One region of the Virgibacillus sp. genome, then DNA from elsewhere that is predicted to be linked to it. Evidence: predicted binding sites of a transcription regulator. Region 1 holds the regulator's gene; each other region holds the start of a gene.
What was found. The regulator CtsR, encoded in region 1, represses protease genes until heat stress. The targets are predictions, from matches to a motif close to ATGGTCAATAAAGGTCAAACA.
Positions count from the first base shown of each region.

Region 1 (4,781 bases):
TTTTCCACCTCTTCTTGAATTTTGGAAATCTCCAATCCAAGTGATTGTAATGCTTTTGCAGCAATACCTTCTCCTTCACGGACAAGTCCTAGTAAAATATGTTCTGTCCCGATATTATTATGCCCTAATCTTACAGCCTCCTCTTGGGAGAGTGCGAGTACTTTTTGTGCTCTTTCGGTAAAACGTCCAGACATCATATATTCGTTTCCTCCTATCTATTCCTCTAATTGCAACCGCTGACGAATAAGAGAAGCTCGCAATTGGTCACGTTCACTTGCTGCTAATGTTTTTTTGGCATAGTGCTGTAAAAATCCTGGTTGAGTCAAAATCATTAGTTCATTTAAAATATTTCTTGATACATTTTTCAATAAACCTACATCAATACCTAACCTTACATTGGATAAGCATGTTGCAGCCTCTTTTGATTCTAAAATTCTTGCATATGCCAATACACCATAAGAACGAAAAATTCGATCTTCCAACTTTTCTTTCGATTGCTCCATTATCCGGTGTCTCGCATAACGTTCCTGTTCAATTAATTGCTTCACAACACTTTGCAAATCAGCAACGATATCCTCTTCTGATTTTCCAAGCGTAATCTGATTAGATATTTGAAAAATGTTTCCTTGCGCTTCACTACCTTCGCCATAAATACCTCGTACAACGAGACCTAACTGGTTAATTGCTGGTATCATGCGATTGATTTGTTTTGTTAAAACTAACGCGGGCAAATGCATCATAACAGAAGCACGCATTCCAGTTCCTACATTCGTCGGACAACTTGTCAAGTAACCTCGTTTTTCATCAAAAGCATAATTGATTTTTTCTTCTAGCCAATCATCAAATTCGAATGCTTGTTGCAGGGCCTCTGCTATTTGAAAACCTGGGAAATAAAGTTGCAAGCGAATATGGTCTTCTTCATTGATCATAAGAGATACTTGCTCATTTTCAGAAATAAGCACAGATGCAGCTTCAGATTGCTTTGCTAACAACGGACTAATCAAATGTTTTTCGACTAATACACGTTTTTCAATAGCGGATAGATCACGAATGGATACAAATGCTAAATCTTTATACACTCCATAAGTTTGTCCTTCATACTTTTCTTGAAAAAAACTCCTTATTTCCTCTAACTCTTTTGGATCAGCAGCTATTGGATAAGGTATATTAGCAAAATTTCGAGCAAGGCGAATACGGCTACTTAAAACAATATCGCTATCTGGACCATCTTTCCGCATCCACGGGCTAATCGCTTCATTCATAAATTGCTGCAATGTCATGATTGATCACCTGCCTCTGCCTGACCGTCATCTTGATTTAAAGCTTTAATTTGATCTCTTACTTTTGCTGCTTCTTCAAATTCTTCATTCTCAATTAACTTTTTCAAATGCAGTTTTAAATCTTCTAGCTGTTTTTTCTTATGCAAATCTCCACCTTGTCGTTTAGGGATTTTCCCATTATGCTTTACATTCCCCGCATGGACTCTTCGAAATATCGAGTCTAAACGATCGTTAAAAGTTTCATAACAAACAGCACAGCCAAATTTTCCTACTTGCTTAAATTGAGAAAAAGTCATTTCGCATTTTGGACATTGTAAGTCCTTTGTCTGATGATAACTTTCCGTGTGTGGATTTGACAAGCTGGAGGTGTCAAAATTAAATAACCCAGAAAGTAAATGATGTAGCGAATATCCATCTTCTGAATAGTTCATATACCCTTTATCCTTCGCACAAACATTACAAACATGAACCTCCATTTTTTGCCCTTGAATCACTTGTGTGAAATGAAGGGTTGCAGGACGTTTGTGACATTCTTGGCATTGCATGTTCACACTCCCCTTTATTTATTTAAATACTTAAGCGTTGTAAGCATGGATGTTAATACGCGTGCACGAATTTCATCTCGTAAAGGCAATTGGAATGGAAGCGTCGTTCTTTCAATAGCGCTTAACATAATCTTAGCCTCGCGTTCCGTAATTAACTCTTCTTCAAGTAACCTTTCTAATATACCGACTGCTTTTTGCTGAGATACAGATGGATTAATCATTTCAATAATTTCATCAATCAACTTGGACTCTTCTTGGTGAATAACCCGCATAATTCGAATAAAACCACCGCCACCACGCTTACTTTCCACAATATAACCTTTTTCAGCAGTAAAGCGTGTATTAATTACATAATTAATTTGTGAGGGGACACATTGAAATTGGTCAGCTATCTCACTTCGTTTAATTTCAATTACATTCTTCCCTTTTGATTGAAGGATTTGCTTCAAATAACTTTCAATTATATCTGATATATTACTCATATGCCCACCCCCTTTTGTATAGAGTAACGGTTTTGACTTTGACTATCTTTGACTATACTTTTATTATACGGGAATTTAAAGAAGATGCAAATACAATACTATGTTTATTGTAGACAAAAATAACTCATAAAAAACACATAATAAAAAAACCTTCTATGAATGGGAATTTCACGACAAAAGTCTTTTTATTACGACAAACCGTATTACCATAGAAAACTTGACTTATCGTCAAGTCTTATGGCGGAAACCGTATTTTTGCTTATAATATATTAAAAAATCCGACACATTCCTATAGTGTAAAAAAGATTTTGCCAAACATTTTAGAATTTTGAAAGGTACGCCTTTTTTATATAAAAGAAACGGACGTAATTCATTCGAACGAGTATCGCCCATTTTTATACCTCGTTATTAGGAATTCCCCTGTTTGTTTTTCTCTATCTAACCTTTCTTAAACAACAGTTTGACCTGTTCCTAACCTTCCGCCGATATTTCAACAACTTGGCTTATCGTCAAAATTTTAAGAATAAAATTCACACTTTGCTACAACGTAAAAAAAGATGAGTATTCCACTATCTGGAGTTCCCATCTTATACGAACACTTTTAAATACATCCTTATAATTATATGCTTTTTATTTTAATTCAGTAACATTTCTAACATGGTTAATACGAGAAATTTCATCAAATAAAGTTAGACGTTCTGCATTCGTTATTCCTTCTGTATTAATAAAAATATTACGGTAATTATTATCTGATTTTGATATTTCTACTTTTTTAATAGAAACGTAATGGTTGTCAAACACTGCAACCACCTCATTTACGGGCAAGTCTGGGAGTGTAACGATTTGAATAACGTGGGAAACTTTTCCTTTTTTAAATAGGCGTTCAAAATTATTAAGGAATATAAGGCTGAGTAATATTATTGCAGTTGTTACTACTGCTGCCCCATACATACCAACACCTACTACCAGACCTAACCCTGCAACTGTCCAAATAGATGCAGCTGTCGTTAAACCTCTTATCGTGCCACCATATACAATGATGGTACCAGCACCTAAAAACCCAATTCCACTTATCACATACGAAGGTATTCTTGCAGGGTCAAAACGGATATTCTCGTAATGCTCTAGAAAAAATTCAAATCCAAATAAAGAAAGTAGCATCATTAGACAAGAGCCAACGCCTACTAAAATATGGGTGCGAAATCCAGCTGAATGATTTTTTAACTCCCTTTCAAACCCGATTAATCCAGAAAGGCATAATGCGATAAGTAAACGAGTTAAAATAACATAAAAATGATCCCCCAATAGTTCATTGATTATTTCTTTCATACTAAATCCCCCAATTGTTAATAAATATAGCCTTTTATTTTATATATATGTGAACAAGATGAGGTTTATTTTTAATGAAGCCCTAATTAAATTAAACTTGTTCTTATTTCAAGAAGAAGTAGGAACTATGCGTTTCCTAATAATAATCAATATCCGCAAGAAGTATGATCTAAGAAGCTAGCTATATGTTGGTTTAAGTGGAGTGGATCGGTTACACTTTTTCAGCATACAATCTCTCCTCTTACTAACAAGAGTTGATATTGAAATAACTTTGGCGCAAGCGCCGTTTAGCAACATAGCGAGTGGAACGAATCAACGGAGATAAAGGATTCATGTCCTCGCCATGAACCGATGATAACTTATCGTAAGGCAATTCGTGAAGTCCATGGACGCTGAATCCAGACGTGGCTAATCAGTTATTTCCTTATCTTTAAGCAACTTTTATCCTTTCTTATTTTATAAAATAAAAAAACTGACCATCTTTTTGATGAATCAGCTTTTTTGCTAATCGCCTGGCGGCGTCCTACTCTTGCAGGGACAAAGTCCCAACTACCATCGGCGCTGGAGAGCTTAACTACTGTGTTCGGCATGGGAACAGGTGTGACCTCTCCGCCATTACTACCAGGCAAAGTTCCTATCTGTTATGTTGTGCTTCAAAGAGGCACAAATCTTATTATAATCGTTTTTGTGAAAAAATCAAGATCTTTGTTGAAAAAAGTCATTTTTTCCTTGTTACCTTGAAAACTAAATAAGAGATCATTCAACGTACATCTACCAAAAAAGTTAGTTAAGTCCTCGATCGATTAGTATTCGTCAGCTCCACGTGTCACCACGCTTCCACCTCGAACCTATCAACCTCATCATCTCTGAGGGATCTTACTCACTTATAGTGATGGGAAGTCTCATCTTGAGGGGGGCTTCATGCTTAGATGCTTTCAGCACTTATCCCTGCCACACGTAGCTACCCAGCTATGCTCCTGGCGGAACAACTGGTACACCAGCGGTGTGTCCATCCCGGTCCTCTCGTACTAAGGACAGCTCCTCTCAAACCTCCTGCGCCCACGACGGATAGGGACCGAACTGTCTCACGACGTTCTGAACCCAGCTCGCGTACCGCTTTAATGGGCGAACAGCCCAACCCTTGG
Region 1 is NZ_JABXHF010000053.1:39-4,819, reverse strand. Features, by position in the region: gene clpC (ATP-dependent protease ATP-binding subunit ClpC) at 1-197, opposite strand, end outside; gene mcsB (protein-arginine kinase McsB) at 216-1,280, opposite strand; gene mcsA (protein-arginine kinase activator protein McsA) at 1,277-1,825, opposite strand; gene HLX49_RS11880 (CtsR family transcriptional regulator) at 1,840-2,307, opposite strand; gene HLX49_RS11875 (MgtC/SapB family protein) at 2,938-3,636, opposite strand; rRNA gene rrf (5S ribosomal RNA) at 4,147-4,262, opposite strand; partial or broken rRNA gene HLX49_RS11865 (23S ribosomal RNA) at 4,420-4,781, opposite strand, start outside.

Region 2 (4,781 bases), on a different contig from region 1:
TAATGTAATGGGAATGTCGGAACTTAACCAAATAATAAATGGAACCCAAAATGTACCTACCAGCGTTTTCGAGCTGAAGTCTTTGCCTAATGCTATCCATCCTATAATAAAGATAGGGATATTTATTAAAAATTGAACGAAAGAAGGACTAATTTGGTACAACTCAAATAAAATGGTACTTACACCAGATATGCCACCTGCTGCCAATTTAGCAGGTAATAGAAAAATATTATAAGCTAAGCCTACTAGCGTAGCACCAAGGATAATTTGTATGTATGCTAGTACGGTTGGATTCATTTTTTCGTAATAGTCGTCATGTATATAAATCCCTCTCTTTAAAAAGCAAAGTAAACACGCATACCATTCTAACATGTAGGAAATATGCTGTCGACTTTCTCTAGAAAAGGGGATGTGTCAAGTTTTTCTAATGATTTGTTAAGAATTAGCAATAGCAACTGCTTCGTAGTATAGGAAATGGTAAACGGAGGTGCTTGTGAATAATGAAATAATCGAATAGCCACGTCTAGCTCCATCGCCTTGCAGCTAGGCGACTTCACCAAGTCGTTCTACAATAAGTCATCGTCGATTCGTCACTAAGAGGAAGGTCGACTTAAAAATGGGCTTGCTACCCGACGTCGACATAACCTTTTTTTAGTGGCAGGATTCCTAAATCTTTCGTTGATTCGTTCCCGTCGCTCTATTACTAAACGAGCGCTTGCGCCTTTGTTCCGTACATATGACGAATCATTGCATCTATGAAGCTTGAAGTTAGTTTCGGTAGAAATGCTCTTAATGAGCCATTTACCATTTTTCCAGCCAACCCTTTTGCATGGAGTGTAAGAGAAAAAGTAAAATTGGTTTCTCTATCACTAAGTTTATTGGCGCAAACGGTTCCATTCCCTGTTAGCATTTGGTTGCTGCTGGATAGTTGGAAAGAGATTTTTTCTGGTTCATTCCATTCGGTAATGACCACGGTTAATTGAACCGTTTTTTGGAACGATCCAACTTTTCCTTCACATATCCAGATAGATTTCTTTTGGTTCACCATTTTATGCTGTTCATATCCAGGAACCAGTGGTGCCCAGTTATTAAGGTCACTAATAAATGACCACATGTTATCAATATTTATCTTGATGTTCCTTTCGCAAATGGTGTTTGGCAATGCATAACTCCTCCTCATTGTAGTTTTACTATAATTCAAACGTACACCAAAAGATATATATGCAAAAAATAAGGGATTAGAAGTAACTATTTGGTCCGTTATATGTAAAAAATGCGACTAATTTTTGTGTAAATGATGTATTTACTTGTTTGGAAGTCATAAGCGATGTAGGATATAGTTGAAATGAAAAAAGTTAATGTCATCTTGAAAGCGCGTACTTTAAGAATGCTGTTAGATCAAGTATGTAAGACAAAAGATGATGATATTAGTCGTTAATGGCGCTATTTGCAACACCCATTACATACAAAAGGAGAGACAACAAAATGAGTATATTAGTATTAGGCGGTGCTGGTTATATAGGTTCTCATGCGGTATACCAATTAATGGATCAAGGAAAAGAAGTAATCGTAGTAGATAACTTAGAGACAGGTCATCAAGAGGCAATTCATCCGAAAGCTGTATTTTATAACGGAGATATTCGTGATATTCATTTTTTACGCACGGTTTTTGCTAAAGAATCCATTGAGGCTGTGATTCATTTTTCTGCCAATTCTTTGGTTGGTGAGTCGATGGAAAATCCATTGAAATATTTTGATAATAATGTGTATGGCACGCAAGTTTTACTACAAGTCATGACTGAATATAACGTGAAACATATCGTTTTTTCATCTACTGCCGCTACATATGGAGAGCCAGAAGCCGTTCCAATTACAGAAACAATGGCTACTCATCCAACTAATACGTACGGCGAAACAAAATTAACAATGGAAAAAATGATGAAATGGACTGAACAAGCACATGGAATAACATATGTATCGTTAAGGTATTTTAATGTTGCTGGAGCAAGAGAAACAGGCGAGATAGGGGAAGACCATCATCCAGAGACACATTTAATACCAATTGTGCTACAAACAGCGTTGGGACAACGAGACCATATAACCATTTTTGGAGATGATTATGCTACGGAAGATGGTACATGTATTCGTGATTATATTCACGTACAAGATTTAATTGATGCACATTTACTTGCATTAGATTACTTACAGCGCGGAGGAAAAAGCGATATATTCAATTTAGGAAGTAGCCAAGGGTTCTCGGTGAAAGAAATTATTGATACAGCTAGACAAGTAACTGGTAAGAAAATACCTGCCAAAATTGGGAAACGGCGTGCAGGCGATCCTAGTACACTAATTGCAAGTTCACATAAAGCGAAAGAGATATTAGGATGGAATCCAAAGCGCACCCTAATAACAAAAATTATAGAGGATGCCTGGAATTGGCACGTGGGAAATCCTGATGGATATCGTAAATAAATATAGGAATGTACTCTGAATGCGTAGTGTACTTGTCTTTGTTGGACAAGTACATTTTTTTGTAAGATAAGAAAATATAAAAAATAGATGCTTTGGGGCAAGGAAATAACAGAATAAGCCACGTCCGACTTAAGCGTCCAGCAACTAGGCGACTTCACTCCATTGCCCTAAGATAAGTCATCATCGGTTCGTACTAAATAGGAAGGCCGACTAAAGACGAGCTTGCCGGAGGGCACCTGCATACTCCTGTTGCAGGAACATGATTCCTAAAACTTTAGTTGATTCGTTCCACTATAGAAAAATTAAAGTATCACCCACGTTTTTCTAACTGTTCAATGACGCGTCATGGACAACGAATATAAAACGTAAAAACTGGTAAGTCTTTTGTTCTATATGAGCCATTTTGCTAGTTCTTTTATCTTATTTCACTGCAGAGAAAACAATATCTCTAAAAAATCTAACAACATTCTTATTGTGAAAGCGCTTCATTAAGGATAGGCTTAACTTAGTACTAGTACTAAAACATAGACATTTGGAGGAGGTTGCTATTTTGAGTAAAAGCTTGCAAAAAAGACTAGCCATTTTTCTTACTGTACTGATGCTCGTATCGACAGGAATAATAACAAGTATGTCTCCATCTCGTGTTGCGGCTGAAGAGTCTGATGCTAACTTAGATGTAAAGGATTCAAAAGTACAAGTGGAGAAGCAATCAAAAGCTGAAAAAAAATCAGAATCTGTCCATATTACTGATTCCAAACTGGAAGATGGCGATTTTGAAGTTTTACAAGGAGATGGGACGCTAAAGTATAACAACGATGGTTCCGTTACGTACGGTGTAACATCTCATGGAAAGAACAAAATTGTCTATCGTAACATGCCTAAAATAAAGAATGGAGTTTTTGAGGCGGATATTACAGCAGATTCGGATTTAAAGCGTTTTGGCTTTATTTACCGAGTTCAAGACAATTCTGCTTATACGTATGTTGGAACCGGAGATAGTAATAATCAGTATTTTGGGGAAATCTTTGGTCCGACAAATAAGTGGACTTCCATGACAAATAGTGTGGCGTTAGAGGCAAATAAAACTTATAAGCTTCGGGTTAAATTTATGGATGACACTGCAAGCCTATATATTAATGGTGACAAGATAGGTGCTTGGACACAAGCAGAAGGTGTTGATTCACCAGGGTTGCTCGGTTTGGAAAAGAGCCGAGGTGAAGCAAATATAAACATTTCGAATGTGAAAATAAAAGAATATGTACCACCAACACCACCAAGTAAAGATCCTATATTAGAAACGTTAAGCTCTGATTATATGGATGTAACCGTTGATCAAGTCTATCCTCGAGTAGTGGAATATGATGTAGACGGGAAAATGATGTATGGACAAGAAACGCCGGTATATGGATTAAAGGTGAATAACATGCTTTACTATCCAGAAGTGGCATTTGAAAAGGTAAATGATCAGGAAGCGATCTATTCATTACATGTAAAAGATGAATATGAAAATATAGACGTGCATGTGAAGCTTTCATTAAAAGTAGATGGCAACCAAGTCGTTTACCAAATACAGAAAGTAGATTCGAAAACAGATGTTCAAATAGAAACAATAGAATTTGTTGATTTAAATTTTATTTCGGTGCATGATGCGCAAAAAGGTGCCGAAGCCAAGCTTACTAATTTGAGCAGTGATGTTAAGAAGCTGGGAGATACTACTGTAAAAGTGGATGCTACGCTGAAGGATATCGGCGCAAAAAAAGGCTATTATACGGCATTTTTATCCACCAATGAACTTAGCGCAGGCGTATGGTCAAGCTCAGAAGTAAACGGTTATCGAAATCTTGTAGCAAGCCGTTATGAAAATGAAAACGGTAATAAAGTAATGGGAATTGGTTCAAATGCTTTATATTATCACCGTGATTTTATGAATCAGCCTGCTTCTAATACCCCTACCGTTAAAGTTGTTATTGCAGAAGATATAAATGACGATGGGCAAGTTGATTGGCAGGATGCAGCCATTGAATACCGAGATTTACTGCCAAAAGTAGAAGGTGCTGAGACGGTAAACAATACAGTAGGAACACGAATTGCTATGAACTTTGGCTCTCATGCGCAACAGCCCTTTTTGAAAACGCTTGATAATGTGAAAAAGGTTGCTTTAGCAACGGATGGACTAGGACAAGCAGTTCTCTTAAAAGGATACGCCAATGAAGGACATGATAGTGGACATCCAGATTATGGCGATGTTGGGGAACGTATTGGTGGTATAAAAGATATAAACGCATTAATTAGAGAAGGAAACAAAT
Region 2 is NZ_JABXHF010000001.1:53,611-58,391, forward strand. Features, by position in the region: gene HLX49_RS00230 (YitT family protein) at 1-297, opposite strand, end outside; gene HLX49_RS00235 (SRPBCC family protein) at 704-1,162, opposite strand; gene galE (UDP-glucose 4-epimerase GalE) at 1,486-2,475, shown strand; gene HLX49_RS00245 (endo-alpha-N-acetylgalactosaminidase family protein) at 3,074-4,781, shown strand, end outside.
Region 2: the regulator CtsR is predicted to act here: its motif matches at 2,821-2,841, upstream of HLX49_RS00245 (endo-alpha-N-acetylgalactosaminidase family protein).

Region 3 (4,781 bases), on a different contig from region 1:
CGCCGAAAAATGGACGGGAACAAAGTCGGAAAGACCTGAGTTTCAAGCACTACTAAATACAGTACAAACTGGCGACACAATAGTCGTTACAAAACTTGATCGATTTGCTAGGTCGGCAGGTGACGCTCAGATAATCCGCAGCTTGTTTGATCGCGGAATAAAGGTGCATATACTTAATATGGGCGTGATTGAAAATACGCCGACTGGTTAGTTACGTTTTAATTCCCTTGAGATGGTGGATGGTGATCGATTCAGTTTTTTAGCAATGGTACGTATAGATATTCCTTGGTCTTTTAATGTTTCTATACGTGCTCTTTCAAATGTGGTAAGATGTTTGTAGCTCATAATAGTACCTCCGTGTATGTGTTGGTATAGTTACTTACATTTTACACGAAACTGTTGTGGGCTGTTTGGTTTTAGCCACATTTTTAGGTGTTGCACTTAATATTACAATGCGTCTTGTGTTTTTATTTGTTCCTATGCCTTAATCTCACAACTGGACTGAACATTGCATGCTGTTTTTTAATATCTTCATCCGTCTTTGGATGTATTTTCTTGTCGTTGATATTTCTGCACGTCAGCAATCCTTTGTAAGGTGAAAATATCTCCACCGTTTAAAATATAATTTCTACAAAATTGATGCCTTACCATACCTCCGTCTTTTTAAATGCAACGAAATATTCTAATGCGTCATTTAACGATAAGTTGAGCGACTTGTCCGAGAATATTTCATCAGTAGATCGGTCAACTTTTGGTTTAACGCCCCTTTTTCGTACAATCGACTTTCCTTTACGTTCAGACAACAAAAAACGCCCCTTTCATTACTTCGTAAAAAGTAACAAAAGAGACGCCTAAATACGTCATATAAATTTCGAATTTACCCTACTGGAAACCGTAAGACCTTCCGATAAGCTTTCCGTCTGAAATGCGAGTATAAACCGCGCCATTATGGCTTTAAGCACGCCCGGAGGGATTTGAACCCCCGACTCACGGTACCGGAAACCGTTGCTCTATCCCCTGAGCTACGGGCGCATATCATTATTTTGAATGAAGACACATAGAATATTATAACCTGTATTCTAACAATAAACAAGCCCTTTTTTCTTTTGTATGTTTATTTTCATAGAAAACGGGAATAAATGGAAGTATATTTGTCAAACTTCAATGTTTATTGTTTGACCTTATTTGACCTATTAGTTATGATAAATATATCGATATCAAAGATATACGAATAGATAGAGGAGGATAATTGTTATGAATTTAATACCAACAGTAATTGAACAAACTAACCGCGGTGAACGCGCCTATGACATTTACTCACGCTTACTTAAAGATCGAATCATTATGTTAGGAAGTGCGATTGACGATAACGTTGCAAATTCCATTGTAGCCCAATTATTATTTCTAGACGCAGAGGATCCTGAAAAAGATATTTCACTATACATCAACTCACCAGGTGGATCAATCACTGCCGGCATGGCAATTTTCGATACGATGCAACTCATTAAGCCAGATGTTTCTACAATCTGCACAGGAATGGCAGCATCTATGGGGGCATTCCTATTAACTGCGGGTGCCAAAGGCAAGCGTTACGCATTACCTAATAGTGAGGTAATGATTCATCAACCACTAGGTGGAACACAAGGGCAAGCAACAGACATTGAAATTCATGCACGTCGAATCATTCAAATGCGTGAAAAAATCAATCAAATCCTTTCTGAACGAACAGGACAGCCAATTGAAGTCATTGAACGTGACACAGATCGTGATAACTTCATGACAGCTGAAAAGTCTGTAGAATATGGTTTAATTGATAAGGTACTAGAGCGTAAACCTGAATAAAGAGCATAGAAAGCCACCCTTTTTGGGTGGCTTTCTATGTTTCAGAAACAAACTTTGTTAACCTTTCAATAGCCTGTTCCTCATCTGTTCCGTCAGCGATAAGTGTAATCTCTTCTCCAGCAACTATAGCTATGCTCATTAATCCCATAATGCTTTTTGCGTTCACTTTTTTTCCATTTTTTTCAATGAAAACATGAGCATGAAAACGATTTGCTTCTTGAACAAATTCCGCTGCTGGTCTAGCTTGTAGACCAGTAGAAAGATTTACTTTAATTATCCGTTCAACCAATTAGATCATCCTCTCTCCCTCTACAGAAAGCGTTATCATTATCCTCCGATATCGCTATCATCAACCTAAAAGCCTTCACATATTGCTTTTACTTTATGCAAACTATTACTACAACATGGAAGAGGAGAAAATCCCCCTCCAAGTGTTATCTCATCTATGCAAAACATTTATAATTTACAACCATTATATCATGGTACATTTTGTAAGCAAAGATTAAGGTACAAACTCGCCATTTCTAATTTTTTCGGCGAAGTCATCGATTTTCTTCAAACGATGATTTACACCTGATTTAGATATCTTACCACTTTCTACTAATTCGCCTAATTCTTTCAAGGAAACTTCTTGGTGTTTCACACGTAGAACAGCAATTTCCTTGAGCTTTTCTGGTAGCTGCTCCAAACCAACTGTACGATCAATGAACTGTATGTTTTCAATTTGGCGAAAAGCTGCTCCGATTGTTTTATTTAAGTTTGCTGTTTCACAGTTAACAATACGGTTAACCGAATTGCGCATATCTCGGACAATACGCACATCTTCAAATTTAAATAGAGCATTATAAGCACCAATTATACTTAAGAATTCTGAAATTTTCTCTGCTTCTTTTATATAAACAATATACCCGTTTTTCCGTTCTAATTTACGAGCATGTAACTCAAATTGGTTAAGCAAATTACAAAGTGAATTATTATGTTCCTCATAAATATTAAAAATTTCCAGATGGTAAGAAGACGTCTCTGGATTGTTCACTGACCCACCTGCAAGAAATGCTCCACGCAAATAAGCTTTCTTACAACAAGACTTATGAATAAGGTGATCAGAAATAACCCGATTAAACGTCATTGGTTCTTGCAAAATATGGAGATCGACTAAAATTGGTCTTACACCTTCATTCAAACGAACAATATATACATTATTTTTTTTCAATTTCATTTTCTTTCTTACTAATAATTCCACTCTTATATCATAAGTTGCTTTAATTAACGAATAAATCCTTCTCGCTATAGCAGCATTTTCCGTCTGTATATCCAAAGTATATTTTTGCTTTGATATTGAAATAGCCCCATTCATTCGAACTAATGCAGCTAATTCAGCATATTTACAGCAATCATCTACTTCGATTGCTGTTAATTCTTTTTTTATTTCGGAAGCAAAGGACATACTTATCCCTCCCTTCTACAGATCAATAGTAGGTGCTATGAAAGGCCATGAAGGCTAGATATTACATTGTTTTGTTTTTAAAATAAATTTTTCTGTGAAAGCGACCATTTTCTTGCTCCTATTACACTGGTTGCAATACAAAATTAGCATATCTACAATACTCATTTGTTCAAAAGCGAATAAAGCAATGATGCAATTTTATAATTATCATGCCTTAATGTAGGCTGTGTCGGATCAATAATATCTCCCTCTATAATTTGCAGTCCCATACCTATTAAACGCTCTATATCATATACCACAGGAGAAGCGTTTTCCTCTGCATACATCTCTCTTATCGTTTTTTCAATGGGTTCATTATGTACGACAATCGCATCAACGCTTGCTTCTCCAATATGATCACAAATAGCTTGCACGTGGTCAGCAGCTGTATAACCAGTAGTTTCCCCCTCTTGCGTCATGACATTACAAACATATACCACTTGACATTTTGCATTTTTTATTGCTTCTGCTATTTGTGGCATAATGATGGTCGGCATAATACTTGTATACAAGCTACCAGGTGCAATAACGATTAAATCTGCATTATTTAAAGCACGTACTGCATTTGGTAATGGTTCAACAGGCTGTGGGCTTAAAAAAACACGTTTTATTTTTTTGTTAGATAAAGGAATTTTCGACTCCCCAGACACGATTGTCCCGTCCTCCATTTCAGCATGGAGCGACATGTTATCGTTTGAGATCGGATATATTTTTCCTTTCACATTTAAGACACGAGAGATTTCTCTAATCCCCATATTAAAATTTCCCGTAATCGAACTCATTGCTGCTAAAAGTAAATTTCCAAGTGAATGACCAGATAAGCCATTACAAACATCAAAACGATGCTGAAATAATTCAATTAACATGGGTTCAGCATCAGATAAAGCTGCAATCACGTTACGAATATCCCCCGGAGCAGGAATTGCCATTTCATTACGTAACCTTCCCGTACTTCCTCCATCATCGGCTACAGTAACTAATGCTGTTAAATCAATAGGTAAATCCTTAAGACCTCGGAGTAGGACAGGCATCCCCGTTCCACCTCCAACAACTACCACATTCGGACGTTTCTCCTCAGTCATATTAATGTCCCTTTCTTTTATCAATATCACGATGCGTGACATGTGTAATATAGCCTTTATGCAACTCTTTAGCGAAATATTCAGCCAGTGCAACGGAGCGATGCTGCCCACCAGTACAACCAATTGCGACGACCAATTGCGACTTTCCTTCTTTTTTATATTGTGGTAACATGAATTGCAATAAATCAAGTACTTTTACGATAAATTTTTGTGTATCTGTCCAGCGAAATACATAAGAGGATACATCTTTATTTAAACCTGTTAGTGGTTGTAAATTTGTTACATAATGAGGATTTGGCAAAAAACGAACATCGAATACAAGATCGGCGTCAATTGGTAGACCATATTTAAAACCAAATGAAACCATGTGC
Region 3 is NZ_JABXHF010000105.1:2,599-7,379, forward strand. Features, by position in the region: partial or broken gene HLX49_RS16365 (recombinase family protein) at 1-208, shown strand, start outside; partial or broken gene HLX49_RS16370 (helix-turn-helix domain-containing protein) at 211-345, opposite strand; gene HLX49_RS16375 (hypothetical protein) at 645-803, opposite strand; tRNA gene HLX49_RS16380 (tRNA-Arg) at 960-1,032, opposite strand; gene clpP (ATP-dependent Clp endopeptidase proteolytic subunit ClpP) at 1,255-1,842, shown strand; gene HLX49_RS16390 (HPr family phosphocarrier protein) at 1,877-2,131, opposite strand; gene whiA (DNA-binding protein WhiA) at 2,345-3,289, opposite strand; gene HLX49_RS16400 (gluconeogenesis factor YvcK family protein) at 3,451-4,410, opposite strand; gene rapZ (RNase adapter RapZ) at 4,412-4,781, opposite strand, start outside.
Region 3: the regulator CtsR is predicted to act here: its motif matches at 1,173-1,193, upstream of clpP (ATP-dependent Clp endopeptidase proteolytic subunit ClpP).